3 regions of the Bradyrhizobium sp. AZCC 1610 genome follow, and region 1 is predicted to be linked to each of the others. Evidence: predicted binding sites of a transcription regulator. Region 1 holds the regulator's gene; each other region holds the start of a gene.
What was found. The regulator LexA, encoded in region 1, represses DNA repair genes until DNA is damaged. The targets are predictions, from matches to a motif close to TGTTCNNNNTGTGTTCNG.

Region 2: V1279_RS16985 (single-stranded DNA-binding protein) is a predicted target of LexA. The motif match lies at 1,942-1,959, and genes of this name have one in related genera.
Region 3: ruvC (crossover junction endodeoxyribonuclease RuvC) is a predicted target of LexA. The motif match lies at 2,628-2,645, and genes of this name have one in related genera.

The regions. Positions count from the first base shown of each region.
Region 1 covers NZ_JAZHRR010000001.1:3,537,000-3,541,388, forward strand. The annotation lists gene V1279_RS17530 (HAD-IA family hydrolase) at 1-471, shown strand, start outside; gene V1279_RS17535 (molybdopterin molybdotransferase MoeA) at 483-1,694, shown strand; gene lexA (transcriptional repressor LexA) at 1,907-2,608, shown strand; gene V1279_RS17545 (hypothetical protein) at 2,840-3,256, shown strand; gene V1279_RS17550 (hypothetical protein) at 3,343-3,570, shown strand; gene V1279_RS17555 (ComEC/Rec2 family competence protein) at 3,578-4,389, opposite strand, start outside.
Region 2 covers NZ_JAZHRR010000001.1:3,423,791-3,428,179, forward strand. The annotation lists gene gyrA (DNA gyrase subunit A) at 1-546, opposite strand, end outside; gene V1279_RS16980 (DUF2306 domain-containing protein) at 738-1,136, opposite strand; gene V1279_RS16985 (single-stranded DNA-binding protein) at 1,206-1,700, opposite strand; gene V1279_RS16990 (outer membrane protein) at 2,250-2,999, shown strand; gene V1279_RS16995 (outer membrane protein) at 3,227-4,000, shown strand; gene uvrA (excinuclease ABC subunit UvrA) at 4,288-4,389, shown strand, end outside.
Region 3 covers NZ_JAZHRR010000001.1:5,973,806-5,978,194, reverse strand. The annotation lists gene V1279_RS29425 (methyl-accepting chemotaxis protein) at 1-1,516, opposite strand, end outside; gene V1279_RS29420 (YebC/PmpR family DNA-binding transcriptional regulator) at 1,719-2,465, shown strand; gene ruvC (crossover junction endodeoxyribonuclease RuvC) at 2,676-3,203, shown strand; gene ruvA (Holliday junction branch migration protein RuvA) at 3,200-3,817, shown strand; gene V1279_RS29405 (hypothetical protein) at 3,814-4,308, shown strand.

The DNA of each region.
Region 1 (4,389 bases):
AGTTTCAAGCATCACGAGATCGGCCGGATCGACGACGCGGCGTTCTTTGCGAGCCTGCGTCAGTCGCTCGGCATCGGCCTCACCGACGCGCAGTTCCTGGAAGGCTGGAACGCGATTTTCACCGGCGAGGTGCCGGGAATTGCGCCGCTGTTGGCAAGCGCCGCCAAACGCATGCCGCTCTATGCTTTTTCCAACACCAATCCGGCCCATGTCGCGCATTTCTCGCAGGCCTATGCCGACGTGCTCAGCCATTTCCGCGAGATATTCCTGTCCTCGAGCATCGGTTTGCGCAAACCCGACGCTGAAGCCTATGATCATGTGGTAAAAGCGATCGGCGTGCCGGCACAGAGGATCCTGTTCTTCGACGACTCGGCCGCCAATATCGAAGGTGCGCGGGCGCGCGGCCTTTGTGCCATCCACGTGGCATCGACGGATGACGTGGCAAGGGCACTGACCGCACTTGAAGTATAGGAGGTCTGCCCGTGGCCTTGATGCCTGTTGCCGATGCGCTTGCTGCGATCCTTGCCGGCGCCGCACCCCTGCCCGAGGAAATGATCGCGCTCGACGATGCCTGGCATCGCGTGCTGGCGCGCGACGTCGCCGCGCGGCGGACGCAGCCGCCGCGGGCGATGTCGGCGATGGACGGCTATGCGGTGCGCGCGGCCGATGCCGCCGATCTCTCGGTGCGGCTGAAGGTGATCGGCGAGGTCGCGGCCGGACGGCCGTTCGAGCGGAAGGTAGGCGCGGGCGAAGCGGTGCGGATATTCACCGGCGGCGTGATCCCTGAGGGGGCCGACGCCGTCATCATCCAGGAAGACACGGCCATCGACGGCGATTCCCTCGCCATCACCGAAGCCGCCGTTCCCGGGCGGCATATCCGCGCCGCCGGCGTCGATTTCCGCGAGGGCGATGTGCTGCTCACGCGCGGGCGCCGCCTGACCGACCGCGATTTGTCGCTCGCCGCCGGCATGAACTATCCGGAGCTTGCGGTGCACCGCCGCCCAAAGGTCGCAGTCCTCGCCACCGGCGACGAGCTGGTGATGCCGGGCGCTACCCCCGGCCCCGGCCAGATCGTCTATTCCAACGGCTACGGCATCCGGGCGCTGGCGCGGGCCGAGGGCGCCGAGGTCGTCGATCTCGGAATCGCCGCCGACACGGTCGATGCCACCGCGCAAGGTATCCGCCGTGCGCGCGAGGCAAGCGCGGATATCCTGATCACCCTGGGCGGCGCCTCGGTCGGCGACCATGACCTCGTCAAGCGGTCGCTGGAGGCCGAGGGGACGGCCATGGCGTTCTGGCGCATAGCGATGCGGCCGGGCAAGCCGATGATGCACGGCAGGCTGGGCACGATGCGGGTGATCGGCCTGCCCGGCAATCCGGTCTCCTCCTATGTCTGCGGCTTCCTGTTTCTGGTGCCGTTGATTCGTGCGCTATCGGGCTGCGACACCATCCATCATCCGCGCGAAAGCGCCTTGCTGGGCCGCGATCTCGCCGCCAACGACCAGCGCGAAGACTATCTTCGGGCACGGCTCGAAGCGCGCGCGGACGGCACGCTGATGGCGGTGCCGGTGAGCCACCAGGATTCATCGCTGCTCGGGAATCTCGCTGCGGCGCGGGCACTTGTGATACGTCCGCCGTTCGCGCCGGCTGCCGCAAAGGGTTCGCGCTGCGAACTGCTCCGGCTGCCCGAATGATGCCCTGAACGGCGCCTTTAAGGGCGTTTTGGGCCGAAGCCGCAATGCGTTCACCTGAAATTAAGTGGTTGCGGAACACATATCGAACATATAGTGTCCGTTCATGATTTGTTTCGACTGCTAGTGTCCAGGGTTGGGAGTTTTAGGGACTCCCGCGATGGACCCTGACGCTTCGGGACCGAAAGACTGTGCCAACCGGGGGATTGCTCGCGATGCTTACGCGCAAACAGTATGAACTTCTGCGTTTCATCAATGAACGGCTGAAAGAGGCCGGCGTACCGCCCTCCTTTGACGAGATGAAGGACGCGCTCGACCTGCGCTCGAAATCCGGAATCCACCGCCTCATTACGGCGCTGGAGGAGCGCGGCTTCATCCGCCGGCTGCCCAACCGCGCCCGCGCCATCGAAGTCATCAAGCTGCCGGAGCTTGCTGCCGCCGGCAACGGCCGCCGCGGCTTCACGCCGAGCGTCATCGAAGGCACGCTCGGCAAGCGCTCGGTGAGCGTGCCGGCTTCCGAGGATGACGGCAACCGCCCGGTCGCCGTCCCCGTGATGGGCCGGATCGCCGCCGGTACGCCGATCGAGGCGCTGCAGACCCGCAGCCACACCATCAGCGTGCCGCCTGACATGCTCGGCTCCGGCGAGCATTACGCGCTCGAAGTCCGCGGCGATTCCATGGTCGACGCCGGGATTCTCGACGGCGACATGGCGCTGATCCAGCGTAACGAGACCGCCGACACCGGCGATATCGTGGTGGCGCTGATCGACGAGGAGGAAGCCACGCTGAAGCGCTTCCGCCGCCGCGGCGCCTCGATTGCGCTGGAGCCGGCCAATGCCTCCTACGAAGTCCGCATCCTGCCGCCGAACCGGGTCCGGATTCAGGGCAAGCTGATCGGCCTGTACCGGAAGTATTGAACTGTCGGATTGCAGACACGACGGCGACGACACCCCGCCCCGGCCTTCGGCCGGGGTTTTTTGTGGCGCGGCCGGAACCAAGCCGCGTTAGCGCGTTTGTGATTTAGGCGCAGCGCGCCAGTCGCAGAATTGCCCAGAAACAAGAAAAGGCTCTGCGCCATGTCCACTCTGATAGAGGCTTGTGCCTCCTTCGAGACACGGGTCAGCTATCTCAAACGAGGGAGCCATCCGATGTGTGACTATAGCCTGCATGCTGTGGCAACGCGGCCTGCCCAGGTCGGCGAGACGCTGATCACCACGACCTTCCGCGGTACATCGACCCGCGGCTTTGCGTCGGAACGCGAGCCAGCAGTGGCGGTCTGCATGCTTCCCGGCACCGAGCTGGCGTTCGCCGAGGACGTCAAATACGATAACCGGTGGATCTGGACGCGAACCACCGACTGGCGGGTCGGCAAGTTTAACCAGATCGAACCCGAAGTATCCGACCGTCACCATGACGCGATCGAATTTCCTGACGGAAGCCATGTGCTGGTGACGCAGCTCTGCGAAGGCCAGCGCGCGACTGTGCTGCAATTGCCGGTGACCGAGGGCGAACGTGCACCGAAGGTGACGGAAGCGCCGCCGGCCGAATCCATCGTGACCGGATAAACGCAAACGCGAACGCGATCCGCCGGTTTAGGCCGGCGGATCGTGGTAATGTAATTTTTTCAGAACTCGGCGCCGAGGGGCAGTCGGTGGTCAACAAGGTTACATGGCAAAAGGCCGGACGCGTCACCGAGCCCGGACGATACATGTTCAGGTACGGCTGGCTCACCATCACGGCCGAGGATCTCGCGATCTGGCGGCAATTCCCCGAGGCGTCGTTCACGCTGGTCAATTTGCCATCGGAGCCCGACGCGCCTGAGGAGTTTCATCTGGGCGCCTTCGAAATACCCGCCAGCCCGACGGTCGACGAGCACTGATGTTCCTCTATTCCTCCGCCTGAAGGTCGGCCTCGGCCGGCGTCGCATCGACGGCGCGCGGCGGCACGACACGCGGCGCAAGCACGGTGGCGTCGGCCTCGCGCTCGTCGGCTGCGGCCGGCGACCACGGGCGGTCGATCCCCCTGGGCTTGGCTGCCTCGACGACAAATCCCTCACGGCCTCGCCGCAACGCCATTGCGCCCTGCCGCCGCAACCGGTCGGCATCGATGACGGAAGCCGCGCATGAAGCGGGCGCCTGCCGCAGCGTCACGATGAGCGCCGCGCGCTCGCAATCGTCCGAAAGCGCCTCGGGCTTGAGCGCCTGCGCGATAAGGCCGCCGGCGGATTGCGTTACGCAGCCAAGGTCGTCGCATGAGACGCCTGCGGTGAGCGATGCGTCAGCGGCCGTACGCGCGTCCGCGTCCGCCGCCAGCCACTCCTTCAGGAGGAAGGCATCCCGGGAGCCCTTCGCCGCATGCATCAGATGCAGCCTTCCATCCTGGCCGCGGACGGCGACATTGCGACCATCGGCGGAGATCAGGATGTCCGGCAGCGGCGCCCTCGCCGCCCATAGTGCCGCTGATAGCACCAGCACCGCGCCCGACCAGCGCAGCGGCGTGCGCAACAGGCCGAGCAGGATGATGCCGAGACTGGCCGCAATCAGCGGGCCGATGCCGAACGCCGGCACCCGCCCGACCGCGCCGGGCAGCGCCGCGACCCATTGCGTCACCGCAATCATCCAGTCGATGCCGATGCCCATGATCGCCCAGAACAGGCGATCGAAGCCGAACGGCATCGCGACGAGGCCGAGCAAGCCCG
Region 2 (4,389 bases), 110 kb from region 1:
GCCGGCACCGTTGACCAGAAGGTTGGGGAATTTGGCCGGCAGCACCGTCGGTTCGCGGTCGCGGCTGTCGTAATTGGCCTGGAAATCGACGGTGTCCTTGTCGATATCGTCGAGCAGCGTCTGCGCGATCTTGGTCAGCCGGGATTCGGTGTACCGCATGGCGGCCGCCGTATCGCCATCCACCGAGCCGAAATTGCCCTGACCGTCGATCAACGGCACGCGCATGGAGAAATCCTGCGCGAGACGCACCAGCGCGTCATAGACCGACTGATCGCCGTGGGGATGGTATTTACCGATGACATCGCCGACCGTGCGCGCCGACTTGTTGTACGACTTGTTCCACTCGAAGCCGTTCTCGTGCATCGCGTAGAGAATGCGGCGATGCACGGGCTTGAGCCCGTCGCGCGCGTCCGGCAGCGCCCGCGCCACGATCACGCTCATGGCGTAATCGAGGTAGGAGCGTTTCATCTCGTCGAGGATGGAAACGGGACGAATATCGGAAGGCTCCGGCGGCTCGCCGGGCTTGTTATCTTCAGGGTCAGACAAAGGGGAATCCGGTCAGTTCTCAACTGAGAATCATATAGCGCATCGGAGGCCCGATAACCACCCTGACGCGTTCCGGAAGGGTTGTTTTTCCGCTCGTTTTTTCATGGACTTACGGGATTGCGCGGGGTTCGCCGGAGCCGGCATTTCCAGGCCCGGAAACGCGGCGCTGGAGTGGTGTTTCCTGAATCGGCCTAAGGGCCGAAAAACACCGCATGCATGATCCGTCCCGGCAGCAGGGTGAACAGGCCGGCGACGACCAACCCTCCGGTGAAGATACCGATCATCGTCTTGCGGTGACGGCTCACATTGTGGCGGCGCGCGGCAATGACGGCCACCGGCAGAAGGACCAGAACCATGATCGATAGCAGGTGGATCGGGCTCCAGGGACCGAGCAAGCGGATCTCGTGGATCCAGAACGAGCTGGCGGCGACGACGACCATCAGGCCGACCCAGATCCAGCCGATCGTCCGGTGCGGCAGCGTCCCCTTCGGGGCGGCGAACTGCACGATGCCGAGCGCGAACGCCGCCATGGCCGCAAAGGCATGAACCGGTATCATGGGAGCGGCATCGAGCAGCGGCGCGAGGCTCATGGCGGGCGCTTCCGAAACCCGAGGGCGGTTCAGCCGGCGACGCAGCCCTCAGAACCGGCGACGCAGCCCTTAGAACGGGATATCGTCGTCCATGTCGCTGTTGCGCGCGCCGGCTGCAACCGGTCGCCTCGGCGCGGAGCTGACCGGCCCGCCGGAGCCGAAATCACCGCCGGAATCGTCGGAGCCGAAGCTGCCGCCACCGCCGCCGCCGCTGCGGCCGTCGAGCATGGTCAGGGTCGAGTTGAAGCCCTGCAGCACAACTTCGGTCGAGTATTTCTCGACCCCGCTCTGGTCGGTCCATTTGCGGGTCTGCAGCGCGCCCTCGATGTACACCTTGGCGCCCTTCTTCAGATACTGCTCGACAATCTTGCAAAGCGGTTCAGAGAAGATCACGACGCGGTGCCACTCGGTCTTTTCCTTGCGCTCGCCGGTGCCCTTGTCGCGCCAGGTCTCCGAGGTCGCGATGCTCAGATTGGCAATCGGCCGCCCGTCCTGTGTCCGCCGGATTTCAGGATCCTTGCCGAGGTTGCCGACCAGAATCACCTTGTTCACACTTCCCGCCATCGCCGCTCTCCACTCGATATCGCCGGCAAAAATCACCGGTAAAAAATCACTGGTCAGGCCGCTTCTATTCCGGCCGCCTTCAATTCTTGACCTGTCGCCAGTTCTTGATCCTGTCGCGTTGTCCGCTCTTTCGCGTCCGCTTCCGGACATCCGAAGCGACCCTATACGCTCGCAAGCTCCGCCGACTTAGCGATCCCTCGGCAAGTCGGCGGTTATCCACATATAGCATCGCCCTCGCGAGCGTTCCAGCTTTGTTCCGGCAATCTCACATAGCCGTGGGTCGAACACACTACTCAGCTATAGGGCGACTTTGGTTCGCCACAATCGAGTCTCGAAAATGACAAAATGGAACCGAAAGTTCCGCCCGCTAACAGGAATAACGCAGGTAGATCATTGGCTTGGCTCCATATTTTGGATCATGGGTGTTGCAATTCGGAGACGCAATTTCCGAGCGAGTCGCGCTATAAAATTACCTACCGGCGCGGGGCGCTCGCGTCATTTCGAAACGCTTCGGGACCCAGGGAAGCGGACAAGCTGGAGATTAAGAGGATGAAGAAGTTTCTGTTAGGTACGGTTGCTCTCATCGCGTTCGCTGCGCCTGCGGCGGCCGCTGACCTCGCTGCGCGTCCTTACACCAAGGCCCCGCCGGCGCCGGTCGCCGTCGTGTACGACTGGAGCGGCTTCTACATCGGCGCCAACGGTGGCTGGGGTACGAGCCGTAAGTGCTGGGACTTCGTGGACGTGGCCGGCGCGTTCGTCGGAGCCGAGGGTTGCCATGACGCAGACGGCGGTACCGTCGGCGGTCAGATCGGTTATCGCTGGCAGGCCGGCACCTGGGTGTTCGGCATTGAAGGCCAGGGCAACTGGGCCGACTTCCAGGGCAGCAATGTCAGCCTGATCGATCCGACGCTCCGCAACGAGTCGCGCATTGATGCATTCGGCCTGATCACGGGCCAAGTCGGTTACGCGGCCAACAACGTTCTGTTCTATGTCAAAGGTGGTGCGGCCGTTACGGCGGATCGTTACCGCATCTTTGATGTTCCCACGGGCCTCGTGGTCGGCACCACCGGTGATGACACCCGCTGGGGTGCCGTGGTCGGCGCGGGCATCGAATTCGGCTTCGCTCCGAACTGGTCGGTCGGCGTCGAGTACAATCACCTGTTCATGCAAGACCGCACCCACACCTTCGTCGACACGACTGGCGCCTTCTTCGGCACCGACCGGATCAGCCAGGACGTTGATATCGTCACCGCTCGCATCAACTACAGGTTCGGCGGCCCGGTTATCGCGAGGTACTGATCTTCGCTTTCAGCGAACCGAATACCGAAAAGGCCGGCCTCGCGCCGGCCTTTTTGTTTGGTTGTACCGCGGCCTAGTCAATACCCTCCCCGGTTGCATTGCGCATACATTTGCCGCGGATGTGGTTTTTCGGCGACAGCATTCTGCGATGACTTCACGCTATATGCGCCGGCAACCTGAAATTGACTACTACGGTAGTTGCGTTGGAAATGCCGAAAGGAAGAAACGTGAAGAAAGTTTTGTTGACGACCACCGCTCTGATCGCGCTTGGGATGGCGCCCGCGATCGCCGCGGACCTTGCCGCTCGGCCCTACACCAAGGCGCCTGCCGCCGCGATTGCGATGTACGACTGGAGCGGCTTCTACATCGGCGCGAACGGAGGCTGGGGTTCGAGCCGCAATTGCTGGGACATCACTAGTTTCGTTTTGGTGGGCCCCGTTGTTCCCGCCGCGCCTGAGGGCTGTCACGATGCAACGGGCGGAACCGTCGGCGGCCAGATCGGCTATCGCTGGCAGGCCTCTCAGTGGGTCTTCGGCCTCGAAGCACAGGGTAACTGGGCTGATTTCGAGGGATCAAATACCAGCGCTCAACTTCTCGTCACCCGAAACGAATCCAGGATTGATGCTTTCGGTCTTTTCACCGGGCAAGTCGGGTACGCTTGGAACAACGCGCTGCTTTACGTCAAGGGCGGCGCGGCCGTCACCAGCAACAAGTATGCCGGTCTCGATATTGCCACCGGCGTGGCCTTCGATTCGGCTAACGATACCCGTTGGGGCGCCACAGTCGGCGTCGGATTGGAATACGGATTTGCACCGAACTGGTCGGTTGGCGTCGAGTACAATCACTTGTTCATGGGAGACCGCGACATAGTGATGGTCGGCACCGGTGCGCTCTTCCCGGCCGGAGCCTCCGTCCGGACTGATCGTATTAGCCAGGACGTCGATATGGTCACCGCCCGTATCAACTACCGCTTCGGCGGTCCGGTCGTCGCGAGGTATTGAGCTTCGCTTTCAGCAAACCGAATACCGAAAGGCCGGCCTCGCGCCGGCCTTTTTGTTTTGCCTTGTTGTTTGCTTGTGGAACGTTACCGTTCACGTGCGTGGAACTGCTGACGGCTGCTGCCAAAAAGATGGCTGCACAAACAATCCGTTGATGGATTGTACGCGGCACTGGAAATCATTCATCGTTCTGCCTATGTTCCGACTTTCGATCATCGGCGCCTGATCCCCGGTCCTCGCGGGCACTGCGCGCCCAACGTGGCGCGCCTCACGCGCCTGGAAATGCCGATATGGATGAAGTGCTCAGGGCGAAGCGCCAAACACCCGCCGGCTCAGGATTGCGCGCGATAACCATCCGCGGCGCGCGCGAGCACAATCTCAAGAACGTCGAT
Region 3 (4,389 bases), 2.4 Mb from region 1:
TGTTGTGCACCGGCAGGTAGCCGTTGGTGTCGATCATGGCGCAGAATGCCATCCGCTTGTCCTTGGCGAGGAACGCTTCCTGAAACGGCGGCAGGGCGCGGTCGGCCCAGTCCAGGATTTTGGTGCGGTACTGCACCGGGTTACTGCCCGGTATTTCGATATAGTTGGTGTCGAACATGTCTTCCATCGAGATGGCGCCGCTATCGACGCCGTTCTCAAAAATCTTCTTCAACGCAGCGCCGGCTTCCATCGCGCGGGTGACGGCCTCGGTATTGTCGTCCTGGATCGACCATAATTTGTCTTCGATCTTCTCCGTCAGCGCCGCATCCGGCCTTTCGAACTGCGCGTGCGTGCCGGCCTTCGACCGCTGGACAATGCGAATCCGGCAGGCGCCGATATCCTGCAGCGTCGCGTTGAAGCTCTGGCCCTGCGCCAGCGCTTCCGCGTCTGCCCCGCTGACCAGAATGCCACCCATGGAAATTTCGTAGACCGGTGCTGATATCGCCCCGCGCGGGGCGGCAATTTCGATCTTGAGGCTGCAGGGCAGCCTTTCGTCCTTGCGGCGCTCCTTGCGGTCGCCTTCTTTTTCTCCCTGGCGCAGCAGCACCGCGCAACGCGCCTTGAGCTTCTGCGCAAAGGAGGTGACGGCCCGCCCGGCCTTGGCGACGCTTTCGCCATGGGCTTCGGCTTCCTTGGTCGCGCTGTCGATTTCGGTAGCGCTGTCGCCGACCGATGCGATGAAGCTGGAAGCGGAAGCCGCATTGTCGGCCATTTCGCCTGTTGTCGCGTTCTGCTCGGCAACCGCGCCGTTGACGTTGTCGAACACCGGGCGGATCGCTTCGATCGCCTGCGAGATGCGATGCACGGCATCGACCGAGCCCGCGGCGTCGCGCTGCAGCGCGTCGATCTTCTTGGTGATTTCCTCGGTGGCGTTCTGGGTCTGCACCGCGAGCGCCTTCACCTCGGTGGCGACCACGGCGAAACCACGTCCGGCCTCGCCGGCGCGTGCGGCCTCGATGGTGGAATTGAGCGCCAGCAGCGTGGTCTGCCGTGCGATCTGCGCGATCAGGTTGACGACATTGCCGATTGCCGCCGATGATTCCCTCAAGCGGTCGACATTGGCGCTGGCTTCGCGGGCGGCGTCGCTGGCCTGATCGGCGAGCTTGCCGGCGTCGCGGACCTGCGAGCCGATCCCCTGCGCCGACTGGGTGAACTTGTCGGCGGCTTGCGAAAAGGTCGTCGCCGTGCCCTGTGCGGCGGTGGTCCGGCTGGTCAGGGCATCGGTGCGCCGGCGGATGGTGGAGAGCGTCGCCGCGGTGGCCTCGGCGCCGCCGGCGACCGAATTGGCCGCGCGCTCGAGTTGGCGGATCATCGCGCCAAGTTCGAGCTCCAGCAGCTCAAGGATTGCCTTGGCCGAATCGCCCTCGGTGCTGACGGCCGGGGCCTGCGGAACCTTGGCTTCAGCGGCAGGCGCAACCGCTTCCGGTACCTGCTTTTTGAACAAACCGAACGCCATGGGGTCTCTTGGAGGTTGAGGGCGGTTGCGAAATCCTCTCATCCGAGCATGAAGTCATGGTTAACAACTGCCTGATATTTCGGCGCGCGGTAGTACCACCATACCCGAATCGGCTGCAAATCTTTGATTTTGCCCGATTGCCGGCCTATAAGGCCGCGCTTTCACCCCACAGCCCCTCCGGACGAATCCAAGAGACCCCTGCATGGCCGGCCATTCCCAATTCAAGAACATCATGCACCGCAAGGGCAAGCAGGATGCCCAGAGGTCGAAACTGTTCGGCAAGCTGGCGCGGGAAATCACGGTGGCGGCCAAGCTCGGAACCCCGGACCCGGCCATGAATCCGCGGCTGCGCGCGGCCGTGATCGCGGCGCGCCAGGAGAACATGCCGAAGGACAATATCGAGCGCGCCATCAAGAAGGCGACCGGCGGCGACAGCGAGAGCTACGACGAAATCCGCTACGAGGGCTACGGCCCCGGCGGGGTGGCCGTGATCGTCGAGGCGCTGACGGATAACCGCAACCGCGCCGCGTCCGACATCCGCTCCTTCTTCGCCAAGTCCGGCGGCAATCTCGGCGAAACCGGCTCGGTCGCCTTCATGTTCGACCACACCGGCATCATAGAATATGATGCCAGCACAGCCTCCGACGATGCGATGCTGGAGGCCGCAATCGAGGCCGGCGCCGACGACGTGGTATCCAGCGAAAGCGGCCACGAGATCTACGCCTCGCAGGAAACCTTTCGCGAGGTTGCGAAGGCACTGGAGGCGAAATTCGGCGAAGCCCGCAAGGCAGCGCTGACCTGGAAGCCGCAGAATACGGTCGCCGTCGACGACGAGACCGGCGAGAAGCTGTTGAAGCTGATGGACCTCCTCAACGAGCACGACGACGTCCAGAACGTCTACGCCAATTTCGAGATTTCCGACGCGCTGATGGCGAAGATGGGCGGGTAGGGAATGTTCATGTCCCGGACGCGGTGCAGCGTGCAACGCTGCTCCGCAGAGCCGGGACCCATGCTGCTGGGTACCGTGCGGATAGATGGGCCCCGGCTCTGCGTCGCGTCACTTCGTGTCGCGCCGCGTCCGGGGCACGGCCAGCCTCATCCAGGGGATTTCCGTTCTCTTTATGTTTCGTTCACCCGGCTCTGGCGTTATCACTACGCCATGACACCCCCACCGATTCGCCAACCCGTCCGGATCATCGGCATCGACCCTGGCCTGCGCCGCACCGGCTGGGGCGTGATCGAGACCGAGGGCAACCGGCTTGTCTTCATCGGCTGCGGTTCGGTGGAGCCGCCGGACGGTCTGCCGCTGGCCAGCCGCCTGCTGGCGATCCATGAAGGGCTTGCCGCAGTCCTCGGCGACTTCAGGCCGGCGGAGGCCGCGGTCGAACAGACTTTTGTCAACAAGGACGGCGTCGCCACGCTGAAACTCGGCCAGGCCCGCGGCGTCGCCATGCTGGCGCCCGCGATGTTCGGCATATCGGTTGCGGAATATGCGCCCAATCAGGTCAAGAAGACCGTGGTCGGCGCGGGACATGCCGACAAGAACCAGATCGCTGTGATGCTGAAGATATTGCTGCCGAAGGCCGAGCCGAAATCCCCTGACGCCGCCGACGCGCTCGCGATTGCCATCACGCACGCCCATCACCGCGGCAGCGCGGCGCTGCGGCTGAAGGTAGCGAGCCTATGATCGGTAAACTGAAAGGCCTGATCGATTCCTACGGCGAGGACTACGTGATCCTCGACGTCGGCGGCGTCGGCTATCAGGTGCATTGCTCGTCGCGCACGCTGCAGGCGCTGCCGTCGCCGGGTGACGCGGCGGTGCTCTCCATCGAAACCTATGTCCGCGAGGACCAGATCAAGCTGTTCGGCTTCCGCAGCGACGTCGAGCGCGAATGGTTTCGCCTGCTGCAGACCGTGCAGGGCGTCGGCGCCAAGGTAGCACTCGCGGTGCTCTCGACGCTGCCGCCGGCCGAACTCGCCAACGCCATTGCGCTGCGCGACAAGGCCGCGGTATCGCGCACGCCCGGCGTCGGCCCGAAAGTCGCCGAGCGCATCGTCAGCGAGTTGAAGGACAAGGCGCCTGCATTCGCCAATGTCGATCCCGCCGTGGTGCATCTCGCCGGCGCGGTCGACGATCACCGCGCGCCACGCCCGGTCACCGACGCGATTTCCGCGCTGGTCAATCTCGGCTACGGTCAGCCGCAGGCGGCAGCCGCCATCGCCGCCGCCTCGCGCAGCGCCGGTGAGAAAGCCGAGACTGCGCAGCTTATCCGGCTGGGCTTAAAGGAGCTGGCGAAGTGAGTAGCGCGGCCGATAACGTGAGCGCCGCGGTGGGATTTACACCGAAGACGGCGCTGGTGTTCCTGATCTTTCTCGCCGCCGGCCCGCCGCTCGGTTTCCTGGTGCTGTGGGGAACGGCATTGATTTTCGGGCAAGGTCAACCTGCCACGAGCTACAACGCCTCGATCTATCTGCGGACGTTCGGCGTTTTTGCGGTAGCTTCCTATATTGCCGGCGGTGTGCAGGCGCTGTTCCTGGCCTTCGTGGCTTCGATCGCTCAAGCCGCATCACGGGACGGAATGGTGCCCTTCCGGCCGATCTTTTTTGGGTCGCTATTCGTCACCGTGGCGTACACCGTTTTTATGATGGTGAAACGCGCCGGTCCGCCTGCCTGGGAAGGGTTATCGATATTCCTGGTCCTGCATACTGGTGCCGCGATACTGAGCTGGCTGATCTGCAACACGCTCCTGTGGCCATTCCGCCGCCGGACCGCTAACCAGGTCGCGGCATGATCACATCCTCCCGCATTGTCACGCCCGGGCGCCGATCCAACGGTGTCGGCGATACCGCGCCGGGACTGAAGGAACTGGCGA